2 regions of the Bradyrhizobium sp. OAE829 genome follow, and region 1 is predicted to be linked to the other one. Evidence: riboswitches for the same ligand, from Rfam matches in the RefSeq annotation. Region 1 holds a riboswitch; the other holds the start of a gene.

Evidence for each region. Region 1 has a riboswitch for S-adenosylmethionine ahead of metX (homoserine O-acetyltransferase MetX). Riboswitches for the same ligand answer to the same signal wherever they lie in the genome.
Region 2: it holds a riboswitch for S-adenosylmethionine, as region 1 does, so the genes downstream of both, ABIE49_RS17960 (O-succinylhomoserine sulfhydrylase) here and metX (homoserine O-acetyltransferase MetX) in region 1, are expected to answer to the same signal.

Annotation. Positions count from the first base shown of each region.
Region 1 covers NZ_JBEPOE010000001.1:3,359,980-3,367,044, reverse strand. Annotated here, with positions in the region: gene ABIE49_RS16435 (amino acid ABC transporter substrate-binding protein) at 1-85, opposite strand, end outside; gene ABIE49_RS16430 (HutD/Ves family protein) at 245-862, opposite strand; gene ABIE49_RS16425 (malate/lactate/ureidoglycolate dehydrogenase) at 884-1,933, opposite strand; gene ABIE49_RS16420 (prephenate/arogenate dehydrogenase family protein) at 1,957-2,898, opposite strand; gene hisC (histidinol-phosphate transaminase) at 2,906-4,003, opposite strand; gene ABIE49_RS16410 (chorismate mutase) at 4,033-4,893, opposite strand; SAM riboswitch at 5,055-5,134, shown strand; gene metX (homoserine O-acetyltransferase MetX) at 5,222-6,430, shown strand; gene metW (methionine biosynthesis protein MetW) at 6,427-7,065, shown strand, end outside.
Region 2 covers NZ_JBEPOE010000001.1:3,657,215-3,664,279, reverse strand. Annotated here, with positions in the region: gene ABIE49_RS17975 (OpgC domain-containing protein) at 1-994, shown strand, start outside; gene ABIE49_RS17970 (SGNH/GDSL hydrolase family protein) at 994-1,752, shown strand; gene ABIE49_RS17965 (SGNH/GDSL hydrolase family protein) at 1,766-2,791, shown strand; gene ABIE49_RS17960 (O-succinylhomoserine sulfhydrylase) at 2,969-4,162, opposite strand; SAM riboswitch at 4,235-4,314, opposite strand; gene ABIE49_RS17955 (2'-deoxycytidine 5'-triphosphate deaminase) at 4,434-5,540, shown strand; gene ABIE49_RS17950 (hypothetical protein) at 5,743-6,789, shown strand; gene ABIE49_RS17945 (MATE family efflux transporter) at 6,952-7,065, shown strand, end outside.

The sequences.
Region 1 (7,065 bases):
CCCGCGCCGGATCGTCGCTCCCGAACAGCAGGGCCAGCAACGCGATGACGGGAAAGATGATGGGTCGGTTCTTGGAGCCGGACATTTTTTCCCCGCGGTCGGTGGCTGCAGCTTCTTTAAGTGGCGGCAAGTTCTTTGGCGGAAGTGATGTTGGCAAGCTAACACAAGTGGAAGCGTTACCAATGTGTTTCCGGAATGGGGGAACTGCGCCGGCGACCGTCATCGTTCCGTGACGCGTTCCGGATCAGGCGGATGTCCGCACCACGGGAATAACGCTGGCGACGATGGCGGTGCCGAGCCGGTTTGCGACTGCAAAATCTTCTCCGGCATCGATGCGCATGGCGTGGCCGGCCGAGATCTCGCGGGCCTTGTCGTTGATCGACAGTTCGCAGGAATCTGTCGCGGCATAGACGATGTGAATGCCGGCCGGGCAGGTGTGGGTTGCGCCGTCCAAAAGGCAGCAGAGGTCAATCGCCACGCGCGACCGGTCGCCGATCAGATTGACGACTTCGACGGGTCCGGCTTCGAGCCGGCTGACAATACTGGTTTCGCCGGTAAACCGGACCGGCCTGAACGGCTGCCGGACGTCGATCTCTCCAACAGGTGTCCCGAGCACGAGTCCCTCGCCGGAAACCAGCACCAGCTGGCGGTCATAGCCGCTCAAATCCGAGAATGCGCCCGGCGTCACGATAGCGGTCCGGCTGAAACGCCAGATGATTCCTTCCCAACTGCCGGGCGCGAATCCAGGGAGCATGGATGCGGCGATATCGATCGTGACCCCGCCGCCGTTCTTCCAGGGCATATGCCGGAAGCTGGCGGGATCGAGCGCTGTTAGCTGAATCCTGCCGGCAGAAGATGTCATTGGATTCGCCCGAACGGTTGCTCAGCTATCGATCCGGATCTGATAGCGCTGGGCGATATCGGACAATTGGCCCCAGGTCGTGTCATCGATTTCGATGCCCTTGGCGATCCGCGCGGCTCGCGCCAGCCGCTCGGGCTCTCCTGCGACCAGCACCGGCAGGTCCGATTCCGCGGGCTTGGCGGACTTTACCCACGAAAGCATGTCGTCAATCTCGGCCATCATGCTGTCGCGCGTCGACAATCGCGCCGGGTCGATCACGATGCTCAGCATGCCGTTGATGATGCCGCGTTCGGGCGGCGTCGACGTGGTGACGCTGGGCGAGCCGACAATGGCGCCGGCCAATAGTTCGCACACCAGCGCCAGGCCGGAGCCCTTGTGCTCGCCGAACGGCAGCACCACGCCGCGCGGGTCGGTGTACATGACGGAAGGGTCGGTGGTGGGCTGGCCCGCATGGTCGAGCAAGGCACCGTCCAGCATCGGCTTGCCGGCATTGTGCGCCACCCGCACTTTTCCCAGCGCCACGCGGCTGGTGGCGAAATCGAGCAGGATCGGCTCGTTGTTGTCGGTGCCGGGGATCGCGATGCAGACCGGGTTGGTTAGGAATCTTCCTTCGCGGCCGCGGAACGGCGCGACGCCGGGTGAACCCGAAGCGACATTCACAAAATGCAGCGCCACCATGCCGGCGCGCGCGGCGATCTCGCCATAGGTGCCGACGCGGCCGATGTGGTGCGCGTTGCGCAAGCCGTTGACGGCCACGCCATGTTTCTTCGCCGCCTCGATCGCCCACTCCACCGCCTGGCGCGCGACCACCTGGCCGTAGCCGGCGCGGGCATCCCACACCGAGATGGTTCCGGTGTCCGAGACGATCTCGGGCGCCTGATTGATCTTCAGCGTGCCGGCGTCGAGGTCGCGCACATAGGCGACCAGCATCCCGACGCCATGGCTGTCATGGCCGCGCAGATTGGCCTCGACCAGATGCTCGGCAACGATGGCGGCTTCCGTCGGCGAACTGCCGCCGGCGGTGACGATGCGGTTTGTTAGCCCAAGCAGCTTCGAATGGTCGATGATCATGCTTCACTCCGTCGTGAGCCGGTCTACTCCGGCTTCTTGGTTAAATTCGCGTGCGGGCGGCCGAAGTCGGGCGCCGCCGAATCCTGGCCAATTTCGACGATGCCGCGGCGGATGGCGCGGGTGCGGGTAAAATGCTCGAACAGCGCCTCGCCGTCGTTGCGGCGGATCGCCCGTGTGAGTTTCGACAGGTCCTCGTTGAAGGTGCCGAGCATTTCCAGCACCGCTTCCTTGTTGGCCAGAAACACGTCGCGCCACATCGTGGGATCGGAGGCCGCGATGCGCGTGAAATCGCGAAAACCGCCGGCGGAGAATTTGATCACTTCCGACGACGTCACCTGCGCCAGTTCGTCGGCGGTGCCGACGATGGTGTAGGCGATCAGATGCGGCAGATGGCTGGTGATCGCGAGCACCAGGTCGTGATGATCCGGCGTCATGATCTCGACCTTGGCGCCGAGGCCGGCCCAGAACTCGCGCAGCTTTTCCACCGCGGCGGGATCGGTCCCTTCCGGCGGCGTGAGAATGCACCAGCGGTTGATGAAGAGTTCGGCGAAGCCGGAATCGGGACCGGAGTGCTCGGTGCCGGCGACGGGATGGGCGGGAACGAAGTGGACGCTAGGGGGAATATGCGGGCTCATGTCCCGCGCGATGGCGCCCTTGACCGAGCCGACGTCGGAGACGATGGCGCCCGCCTCGAGGAACGGCGCGATCTCCTCGGCGACCGGTCCGCAGGCGCCGACGGGGATGCAGAGGATCACGAGGTCGGCGCCCTTGACCGCTTCCGCGTTGGTTTCGAGCACGCGATCGACCACGCGCAATTCTTCCACCCGCGCGCGGGTCTTGGCCGAGCGCGCTGACGTGACGATCTCGCCGGCGAGACCCTGCGCGCGAGCGGCGCGGGCGATCGAGCCGCCGATCAGGCCGAAGCCGATCAGCGCGACGCGTTTGAAGAGAGGTTCAGTGCTCACTTGATGCTCACTTGCCCGCCATAAAGTCTTTGAGGCCATCGACGACGAGGCGGTTGGCCTCTTCGGTGCCGATGGTCATGCGCAGCGCATGCGGCAGGCCGTAATTGTTCAGCGCCCGCAGCACCAGGCCGCGTTTTGTTAAGTAAGCGTCGGCGTCCGCCGAGGTCCTGCCCTTTTCCTGCGGGAAATGGATCAGCACGAAATTCGCCACGCTCGGCGTCACTTTGAGGCCGAGCTTGCTGATCTCTTCCGTCAGCCAGTTGCGCCATTGCTCCGTGAATGTCTTCGACATCTGGACATGCGCGGTGTCCTCGATCGCCGCCACCGCCGCCAGCATCGCCGGCGTCGAGACGTTGAAGGGGCCGCGAATGCGGTTGACGGCATCGACGATGTTCGCCGGGCCGAACATCCAGCCGATCCGCAGGGATGCCAGCCCGTGAATCTTGGAGAACGTATGCGTCACCACGGTGTTTTCCGTGGTCGCCACCAGCTCGATGCCGAGCTCGTAATCGTTGCGCGACACATAGTCGGCATAGGCGGCGTCGAGCACCAGCAGCACATGATCAGGCAGTCCGGCGCGGAGCCGCTTGACCTCGTCGAACGGAATGTAGGTTCCGGTCGGGTTGTTCGGATTGGCGAGCCACACCATCTTGGTGCGCGGCGTGACCAGCTTCAGGATCGCATCGACATCGGCGGTGAAATTTGTTTCGGGCGCGACGACATTTTTGGCGCCGTTGGCCATGGTCGCGATCGGGTACACCAGGAAGCCGTGGCTGGTCGAGATCGCCTCGTCGCCATGCTTCAGATAGGTGTGTGCCAGCAAGTTGAGGATTTCGTCCGAGCCGGCGCCGCAGATGATGCGGTTCGGATCGAGCCCGAAGGCGCGGCCAATCGCCTCGCGCAGCACCCGCGAGGTGCCTTCCGGATAGTCCTCCAGATGACCAGCCGCTTCCTTGTAGACCGCCATCGCCTTCGGCGACGGGCCGAACGGCGTCTCGTTGGCGGAGAGCTTGAACACCTTGCGGCCCGGCTCGGCCACCGGGCTTTTGCCGGGGGTGTAGGGCGCAATATCGAGAATGCCGGGGTTCGGCACGGGGCGGGACATCTTCTGGCTCCGGATCGTAGGGCGTCTGTTCAGGATTTGGCCGCCCCGTTCGGGGGCACCGTATAGCGTGTTGCGTGGCTGCCGACGAGGGCTGCGGAGCGCACCGACGCGCCGGCCTCGATCAGGGCGGTCTTGATCTTCTCCAGCCCGGTGCCTGATATCGACACCAAGAGCGCGGCGCCGTCGAAGGCGGTATCGGGGACAGCGACGATCTCGGCGAGCGGCGCCAGCGCGCGGGCGGTCTCGGCGTTCCAGCCGGAGACACGCACGCTCCAGGTCTCGACCTCAATCACCATGGCGTTGTCGGCGACGCGCGAGACCAAGAACACCGGCAACGCCGCCGGATGGTCGGCGCGTTCGAGGAACGGCACCCGCGCGATGATCTTTGGCGCGCCATCGGCTTCGAGCTCGATCCACCAGGGCGTCCGGCTCGACGTCGCCGACACCAGCGCCAGATCGCCCTTCGATTTGGAGACCGCTTCGACCGCGGCCTGCGCGCTGAAATGCGCCACGTATGGCACCACGAATCCGAAATGAAACCGCGCCGAATCCCGCATCGCGGATTCGCCGACCGAGACGTCCGCATGCACCGAGAACGGCGCCTGGACGTAGGTGAAGGTCGAGATGATGACGCGCCAGATGCTCTCGATGGTGTCGATCGGCAGGATGCCGCGATGGCGCTCCACCAACCGCCGCATCATGTCGGCTTCGCGCGCCGGACGGAACGCGGAGCCGACCTCCTGGGTCTCTTTCACCTGGATCAGCCGATCGATGATGTCGCCGCGCGCCATCAACAAACGGTGAACCTGCTCGTCGATGCTGTCGATCTCTTTGCGCAGCACCGCGAGGGAGGGCGGGGCGGGGGGTGCCTTCGAGGGTCCCTTGGACATGTTCTAGCCTTTAGCGCCGGGGGCCGAAATCACCGGCAAATACAAGGGCATTGATTAGGAAAGACGGCCGCCGAAAGCAAAGAGAAACATCGGCAATGATGGCGCGCCGGGCCGGTTAACCATGGCCCGCCTTGACGAAAAGCTCCCTTCGGACTAGCTTTAGCCCATTCCGTGGTCATTTGAGCCGGCCGGCTTGCAGCCACGTTAAACAACTCGCTAAACAGGCCGGGGACAGAAGTGATCCCGGTCGAACCTTTGTTCAGGCCGGGTTTTTTTATGGCCTGATTTCTGTCCGGGAGGGCCTCCCTTTGGGAGGTCGGTGGCCGAAATGACAAACGTTCAGTCGATAGCCAGCCCCTCGGTGCATACCGAGGAGCGCGCGCACGAGGCGGACCATCCGAGTTCGCTGGTGGCGGCGTTCGGCGCCGATCAACCGTTGCGGCTTGATTGCGGCATCGATCTGGCGCCCTTCCAGATCGCCTACCAGACCTATGGCAAGCTCAATGCAGGGCGATCCAACGCCATCATGATCTGCCATGCGCTGACGCTTGATCAGCATGTCGCCAATGTGCATCCGCTGACCGGCAAGCCGGGCTGGTGGGAAATCATGGTCGGTCCTGGCCGTCCTCTCGACACTGACAAGTATTTCATCATCTGCTCCAACGTGATCGGCGGCTGCATGGGTTCGAGCGGTCCGGCCTCGACCAACCCCGCGACAGGCAAGGTGTGGGGACTGGATTTTCCGGTCGTCACGATACCGGACATGGTGCGGGCGCAGGCCATGCTGCTCGACCGCCTCGGCATCGACACGCTGCTCTGTGTTGTCGGGGGCTCGATGGGCGGCATGCAGGTGCTGCAATGGACCGCGGCCTATCCGAAGCGCGTGTTCTCCGCGCTCCCGACCGCGTGCAGCACGCGCCATTCGGCGCAGAATATCGCGTTCCACGAGCTCGGCCGGCAGGCGGTAATGGCCGATCCGGATTGGCATGGTGGACGCTATGTCGATCAGGGGACGCATCCGCATCGTGGCCTCGCGGTGGCGCGGATGGCCGGGCATATCACCTATTTGTCGGACGCCGCGCTGCATCGCAAGTTCGGACGGCGGATGCAGGACCGGGATCTGCCGACATTTTCGTTCGACGCCGATTTCCAGGTCGAAAGCTATCTGCGTTATCAGGGCTCGTCGTTCGTCGAGCGCTTCGATGCCAACTCCTATCTCTATCTGACGCGGGCGATGGATTATTTCGACATCGCCGCCGATCATGACGGCGTGCTGGCGAAGGCGTTCTCCGGCATTCAGACGCGGTTCTGCGTGGTGTCTTTCACGTCAGATTGGCTGTTCCCGACCTCGGAATCGCGGGCATTGGTGCATGCGCTCAACGCATCGAGCGCGCGGGTGTCGTTCGCCGAAATCGAAACCGATCGCGGTCACGACGCCTTCCTGCTCGACGTGCCCGAATTCTTCGACATCTCCCGTGCCTTCCTGGAGTCCGCTGGCAAGGCGCGTGGCCTCGAAAATGATGGCGCTGCGTCATGAGTATCCAACAGACGTTGCCACTCACGGGCGTCACACCCGGCCGCACCGGGAACTATCGCAGCGATCATTTGCTGGTCGCCGAAATGGTGCAGAGCGGCTCCAAAGTGCTCGACGTCGGCTGCGGCGACGGCGAATTGCTGCAGCTCTTGGAAAGCCGCGGCATCGACGGCCGCGGCATCGAACTGTCGCGCGAGGGCGTCAACCGCTGCGTCGCCAAGGGCCTTGCGGTGGTGCAGGGCGACGCGGACACCGACCTCGTCAATTATCCCGACGACGCTTTTGATTACGTGATCCTGTCGCAGACGCTGCAGGCGACCCGGCAGCCGAAAGTGGTGCTGGAAAACCTGCTGCGGATCGGCCATCGCGCCATCGTCTCGTTCCCGAATTTCGGGTTCTGGCGGATGCGGCTGCAATTACTGGTCGGCGGCCACATGCCGCGCACCGAAAACCTGCCGGCGACCTGGTACGACACGCCGAACATCCATTTCTGCACCATCAAGGATTTCGTGCAGCTCTGCGCCGAGATCAACGTCAAGATGGAGCGCGCGGTCGCGCTCGATCTCTACGGCCGCCCGCTGCGGCTGAATTTGCCGTGGTGGTTCTGGAACATGTTCGGCGAGCAGGGCGTGTTCCTG
Region 2 (7,065 bases), 300 kb from region 1:
CTATACCGCGGCGTTCGTGTATGGCCGCGCCATGCTGGAATCCGGCTTCGTGATCGCCACCGCCCGCATCATGCGGCGGGTCTGGCAGATCTACGTGGCGCACGTGTTCCTGTTCACGATCTTCCTGGCGGAAATTTCCTACGTCGCCACCAACTTCAACAACCCGCTGTATTCGGAAGAAATGGGGATCATGGATTTTCTCAAGCAGCCGGATGTCACGATCATCCAGGCCTTGCTGCTGAGATTCCGCCCCGTCAACATGGATGTGCTGCCGCTCTATATCGTGCTGATGCTGTTCCTGCCCATCATCCTGTGGCTGATGAAGTGGCGGCCCGACGTCTCGCTGGGGCTGTCGGTGGCGCTCTACGCGGCGACCTGGCAGTTCGATCTGTACCTGTCGGCCTATCCGAACGGCACCTGGTTCTTCAATCCGTTCGCGTGGCAATTGCTGTTTACGTTCGGCGCCTGGTGCGCGCTCGGCGGCGCGGTGCGGATGTCGGCGATACTCTCCTCGCCGATCACAATGTGGATCTGCTTTGCCTATCTGCTGGCCGCCTTCTTCGTCACGCTGACCTGGCATCTTCCGCAGTTGAATTTCTTGATGCCGAAGCGGCTCGAACAGTGGATGTACCCGATCAGCAAGACCGATCTGGATGTGCTGCGCTTCGCGCATTTCCTGGCGCTGGCGGCGATCACCGTGCGCTTCCTGCGCAAGGATTGGCCGGGGTTGAAATCGCCCTGGCTGCGACCATTGATCCTGTGCGGGCAGCATTCGCTTGAGATATTCTGCCTCGGCGTCTTCCTCGCCTTTGCGGGGCATTTCGTGCTGGCCGAAATCTCCGGTGGAGCGGGCCTGCACTTCCTGATCAGCGTCGTCGGAATCCTCATCATGTCCGGCATGGCGTGGGTCATTTCGTGGTACAAGAATTCCGCCGACAAGAATGCGAAGAAAAAGGGCGCTGTTGGCAACGCCGATATGGCGGGAGGGGGCTGATGAAGTCCAACCCGATGATGATCCTGGGGCTGACCTTGATTGCCGGCTTGCTGGCCGTGGCCCCCGTGCGCGCCGAGGAGGCCCCCGCCAATTGCGAGGTTCCGGCGTATCTGCTGACGTCCGAGAGCAAGCTGCCCAAGGTCGAGACGGCCATTGCCGGCGACCGCCGGCTGGAAATTCTGGTGGTGGGCAGCCGGTCGTCGAGCATCCCGTCGTCCGAAGCCAGCGCCTATCCCGGCCGGCTGCAGGCGATGTTGAAGGAGGCGCTGCCGAAGGTCGCCGTGAACGTATCCGTAGAACTACAGGTCAAGAAGACGGCCGAAGAGGTCGCTGGCGGACTTGTTAAGCTGGTCGAGCTAAAGAAGCCTACTTTGGTTATCTGGCAGACCGGCACCTACGATGCTATTCGATCGATCGATCCCGATGATTTCCGCGCCGGTGTCGAAGATGGCGTTGCTGCGTTGCAGAAGGCAGGGGTCGACGTGATCCTGATGAATCTGCAATACAGCCCGCGTACTGAAACGATGATTTCCGCGCCGCCCTACCTGGATAATATGCGTGTGGTGGCGCAGCAGCACGACATTCCCTTGTTCGACCGCTTCGCCATGATGCGGCACTGGAGCGACGCCGGAGATTTCGACCTGTCCAGCACGTCGCATGGCCCTGACCTGGCCAAGCGGGTGCACGATTGCCTCGGCCGCGCGCTTTCGAAATTCGTGATCGACGCGGCGCATGTGAACCCGGCCCAGCAGAATTGAGGAACTAGCGTAAATGAGTCGTTACTGCCCTTTTTCCCCGTCTGCATCGCTGGCAGCGTTCGCCATCGCGGCGACGGTGCTGCTGATGCCGGCGTCCGTTTTGCAGGTGCAGGCGCAGGCGACCCAGACCGCCCAGCAGGCGACGTTATCCGACACGGCCAAAACTGAAGCCGCCAAACCGCCGGCGGCGCCGACCACCGGTGCGGGCAGCGTGGCGGCCGCCGAGCCGTCCGGCCCGGCGGCGCAGAGGAGCGTGACCGGCAAGGCGATCGACAAGGCGAAAGAGGTCGCGAAATCGGCCGCCGACATCTTCAGCCGCGTTCCCTGCCTGCCGCCGAAGGGTGGCGCCAAGAAGATGGGATCGCTGCCGCGTGTCGCGGGCAAGCTCGCCGCGGGCGAGCCGGTGGTGATCATCGCGTTCGGATCGTCGTCGACCGCGGGCTTCGGCGCGACCTCGCCGGAATTCAACTATCCCAACCGCCTCGCGGCGCAGCTGCACCGGCAATACCCGACCGCCGACATCACCGTGATCAATCGCGGCCAAGGCGGCGAGGACGCGCCCGAAATGATGAAGCGGCTGCAGACCTCGGTCATCGACATGCATCCGGACCTGGTGATCTGGCAGGTCGGCACCAACGCCGTGCTGCGCAATCTCGATCCGGCCGAAACCATCAAGCTGGTGGAAGACGGTGTCGCGCGCATTCAGGCGACCGGCGCGGATCTGGTGCTGATCGATCCGCAATATTCGCCGCGCGTCAACGAACGCGCGGAGAGCGCGGGCAAGATGATCAATTTGCTGGGCAAGGTTGCCGAACTGCGCAAGGTCGGCATCTTCCCGCGCTTCGAGGTGATGCGCGACTGGCACGAGAAGCAGGCGATCCCGATGGACAATTTCGTCATCGCCGACGGCCTGCACATGAGCGACTGGGGCTACGCCTGCTTCGCGCAACTGCTCGGCGACGACATCATCCGCTCCGTCGGCCAGATCAAGCTCGGCGTCAACGTGCCGTCCGACGTGCGGACCTATCGGCCGATGTGATTGCGGCTATCGCCGGTACCCACCGCCGTCGTCCCTGCGAACGCAGGGACCCATACGCCGCGGGCCAAATGATTACAGGCAGTGGTCGATGGCTTCCCTAACTCACAACGCCCTGTGGTTATGGGTCCCTGCGTTCGCAGGGACGACACCTGTTGTGTGGCTACATTCGCAATCAGCTCACGCCTTCTCCAGCGCCTGCACAAAATCCTCGATCAGGTCATCCGCATGTTCGAGCCCGGCGGAGAATCGAATAAAACCCTCGCTGATGCCGAGTTCGGCGCGCGCCTCCGGCGTCAGCCGCTGATGCGTCGTGGTCGCCGGATGGGTGACGAGGCTCTTGGCGTCGCCGAGGTTGTTCGAGATCCGTGAGATCTGCAGCGCGTTGAGGCAGCGGAACGCGGCCTGCTTGCCGCCCTTGACCTCGAAGCCGACCAGGGTCGAGCCGGCGCGCATCTGCCGCTTCACCAGTTCGGCCTGCGGATGGTCGGCACGGCCGGGATAGATCAGCCGCGAGACCTTCGGATGGTTCGCCAGCGCGTCGGCGACCTTGCCGGCGGTCTCGGTCTGCGCGCGCACCCGCACCGCCAGCGTCTCCAGGCCCTTCAGCAGCACCCAGGCGTTGAACGGCGAGAGCGACGGGCCGGTATGGCGCATGAAGTTATGGAGGTGCTCGGCGACGAATGCTTCCGAGGACAGGATGATGCCGCCGAGGCAGCGGCCCTGGCCGTCGATGTGCTTGGTCGCAGAATACACCACGACGTCGGCGCCGAGTGTCAGCGGGCTCTGCCAGATCGGCGTGGCGAACACATTGTCCACGATCAACCGTGCGCCGCCACTGTGCGCGATCTCGGCAATCGCCGGGATGTCGAGCACGTCGAGCGTCGGATTGGTCGGGCTCTCGAGGAAGAAGGACTTGGTGTTCGGCCGCAACGCGCGCTGCCACTGGTCGAGGTCAAGACCGTCGACCAGCGTCGTCTCGATGCCGTAGCGCGGCAAGAGATCCTGCACCACGTAAAGGCAGGAGCCGAACAGGGCTTTCGAAGCGACCACGTGGTCGCCGGCCCGGAGCGGTGCGAGGATCGCGGTCGTCACCGCGGCCATGCCGGTAGCGGTCGAGCGCGCGGCTTCCGCGCCCTCGAGTTGCATCATGCGGCGCTCGAACATCTCGATCGTCGGATTGGAATAGCGCGAATAGATAAAGCCGGGCTCCTCGCCCTTGAATCGGGCCTCGCACTGCTCCGAGGTGTCGTAGACGTAGCCTTGGGTGAGGAACAGCGCCTCGGACGTCTCGCCGAATTGCGAGCGTAGCGTGCCGCCATGGACAAGGCGGGTTTCGGGACGATAGCGGGTGGTAGACTTAGCCTCAGGCATGTGACCTCCGTCGTGACCACCATTGAAAATGGTCACAAAAAACCGGCCTGGAAAAATTTCCACAGGCCGGGATCACACGTGTCCCCGGCCTGTTTAGCGACTTATTTAACGTGGCTGCAAGCCGGCCGGCTCAAATCACCACGGGATAAGTCATGCTGATATTCCCTCGCGCCCTTTTCGTCAAGCCGGCCATCGGATAACCCCTAAATGCCCATATTTATGAGGTTTGGATGACATTTGGGTCACCCTTCCGGGCCCCTTGAGGACCGCCGTGCCGTTCACGCTGCCGCCCGACGCCAACGGAATTCTGCCCGACCGCATGATCGCGGCGATGGCGGATGCGGGCCTGATCCTGCCGGCCTATCCCTTTGTCGAGAGCCAGATCCAGCCCGCCAGCCTCGATCTGCGCCTCGGCGACATCGCCTACCGGGTGCGCGCGAGCTTCCTCCCGGGGCCGGGTGCGACGGTTGCCGAGCGTATCGACGAGCTGAAACTGCACGAGATTGACCTCACTGACGGCGCGGTGCTGGAAACCAACTGCGTCTATATCGTGCCGCTGCTGGAGAGCCTCGCGCTGCCGCCGGAGATCGTCGCCGCCGCCAACCCGAAGAGCTCGACCGGGCGGCTCGACGTCTTCACCCGCGTGATCGCTGACGGTACCCGCCGCTTCGACATGATCGGCGCCGGCTATCACGGGCCGCTCTATGCCGAGATCAGCCCGAAGACGTTTCCGGTGCTGCTGCGCGAGGGATCGCGGCTGTCACAAGTGCGCTTTCGCACCGGCGACGCCATCCTCAACGCGGACGAGCTGGACGCGCTGCATGAGGCCGAGCGGCTGGTCGATATCGACGACGCCGATCTCGCCAATGGCGTGGCGCTGAGCGTCGATCTAAGCGGCGCGAATTCCGGCGGCTTTGTCGGCTACCGCGCCAAGCGCCACACCGGCGTGGTCGATGTCGACCGCCGCGGCGGCTATGCGGTCGATGAATTCTGGGAGCCGATCGCGGCGCGCCCGGACGGCAGCCTGATCCTCGATCCCGGCGAGTTCTATATTCTGGCCTCGAAAGAGGCGGTGCAGATTCCGCCGGATTACGCCGCCGAGATGGTGCCGTTCGATCCTCTGGTCGGCGAATTCCGCGTGCATTATGCCGGCTTCTTCGATCCCGGCTTCGGCTATGCCGGCGCCGGCGGGCAGGGCTCGCGCGCGGTGCTGGAAGTGCGCTCGCGCGAGGTGCCGTTCATCCTCGAGCACGGACAGATCGTCGGCCGCCTGGTCTACGAAAAAATGCTGGCGCGGCCCCATGCCATGTACGGCCAGCGCATCGGCTCGAACTATCAGGCGCAGGGCCTGAAGCTGAGCAAGCATTTCAGGGTGTAGCCTGCAATCCTCGACATCCTCATCCTGAGGAGCGGCCTCTTGGCCGCGTCTCGAAGGATGCAGGCCCGTCTGTGGCCTCATGGTTCGAGACGTGCGAAGACGCGCTCCTCACCATGAGGACGATCCTCCGTCATTGCTGGCGCTCGCAATGACGGCTGATATATGCTCGCCCCTCAACAAGAAAATCGGCGCGGGAGAGAGCATGTCCGAAGAGCAATCGCAGCAAGCGCAATGGGCGAAGTGGCGCAGCATCGCTGATCTCTACCACGCGTTTTTCACCGGCCTCGTTCTCACCGTGGTCTCGCGGCGCGGTACGGCGGATGCCGCCGAATTCGTGTTCCGGGTGTTTCGCCGCCAACAGCAGGAACGCTTCCTGCCGGGGCTGGAAAAACTCGGGCTCAGCCATCTGCCGCCGGCGGTCGCGGCTGCGCAGTATCATTATCTCTCCAACTGGATCGGCGGCGTCCATGTCGAATACATGTACGAGACCGATCGCAAGGCCTGGATCCGTTATCCGCCGCCGCGCTGGATCTGGCGGGGCACCGCGATCTGCGGCGTGCCCGGCGATGTGTCGCGCGCGATGCTGCGGGGCTGGCACGGCAATAACGGCGTGGCGCTCGGCAATCTCAATCTCGGCTTCGTCTGCACCAAGCAAAGCGTCGAAGGCCAGGACGGCCTCGAAGGCTATTACTACGAATACGATCACCCGCTCGATCTCGATGCGCGGATGGTGTTCGCGCGGCATCTCGAAGCGCCGCGCTTCGATCCCGCCGCCGCGCCGGCATTGCCTGTTGCAAGCTGGCCGAAGCCGCGGTTGGAAAAGGCCTATCGCAACTACGCGATGGAATATGTGAAGACCGCGGCTCCCGTGATGGTGCAATGCTTCGGTCCGGAGGATGCCCGATATCTGTTGCACCTCACCGGCAAGCTGATCGGCATGCAATATTTCGACGAGATCTCGCAAAACCTTGGGGCGGGCCGCGGCGGGCCGAAGGAATTTGCCAGCTTCCTGCGTGCGCTGTTCGAGGCGCAGGATGATGCGGTTGAGATCAGCGAGTCCGACGGCACGTTCGAAATCCGGCAGCAGAGCTGGAAGCTGATGGCCGATGTCGGCGATTATCACCCGGCCTGCGCCAGCGTCCTGCGGGGATTGTTCGAGGGCCTGGCGGCCGGCTGCGGCCGCCATATTCCCGTGCATTTGAAGCCGCCAGCCGGCGGAAAGGCACCGTTCGTCTGGTCGATCGGCTAGGGGAGTGCGCCCGCCTGCAATCGCGCAGGGGCCCATTGCGTTTCGCGCACGCGGAATCAGCGCCTGCCGTGCTAGGAAACATCCTGGCGCAGCGAGATAATGCGCCCAAAATATTGAATGGGTGCGCGATCTCTGAATTGCCTTTCGCGCGCGGGAGCAGAAATGTCCGATATCGGCGTTGCCGAAATTCCCGTCGACGAGGAAGAGCGCCCGCTGCCGCCGCCGCCGCCGCCGGCGAAGAACGCGCTGGTCGACGGTCCGATCCTGCGCACGCTG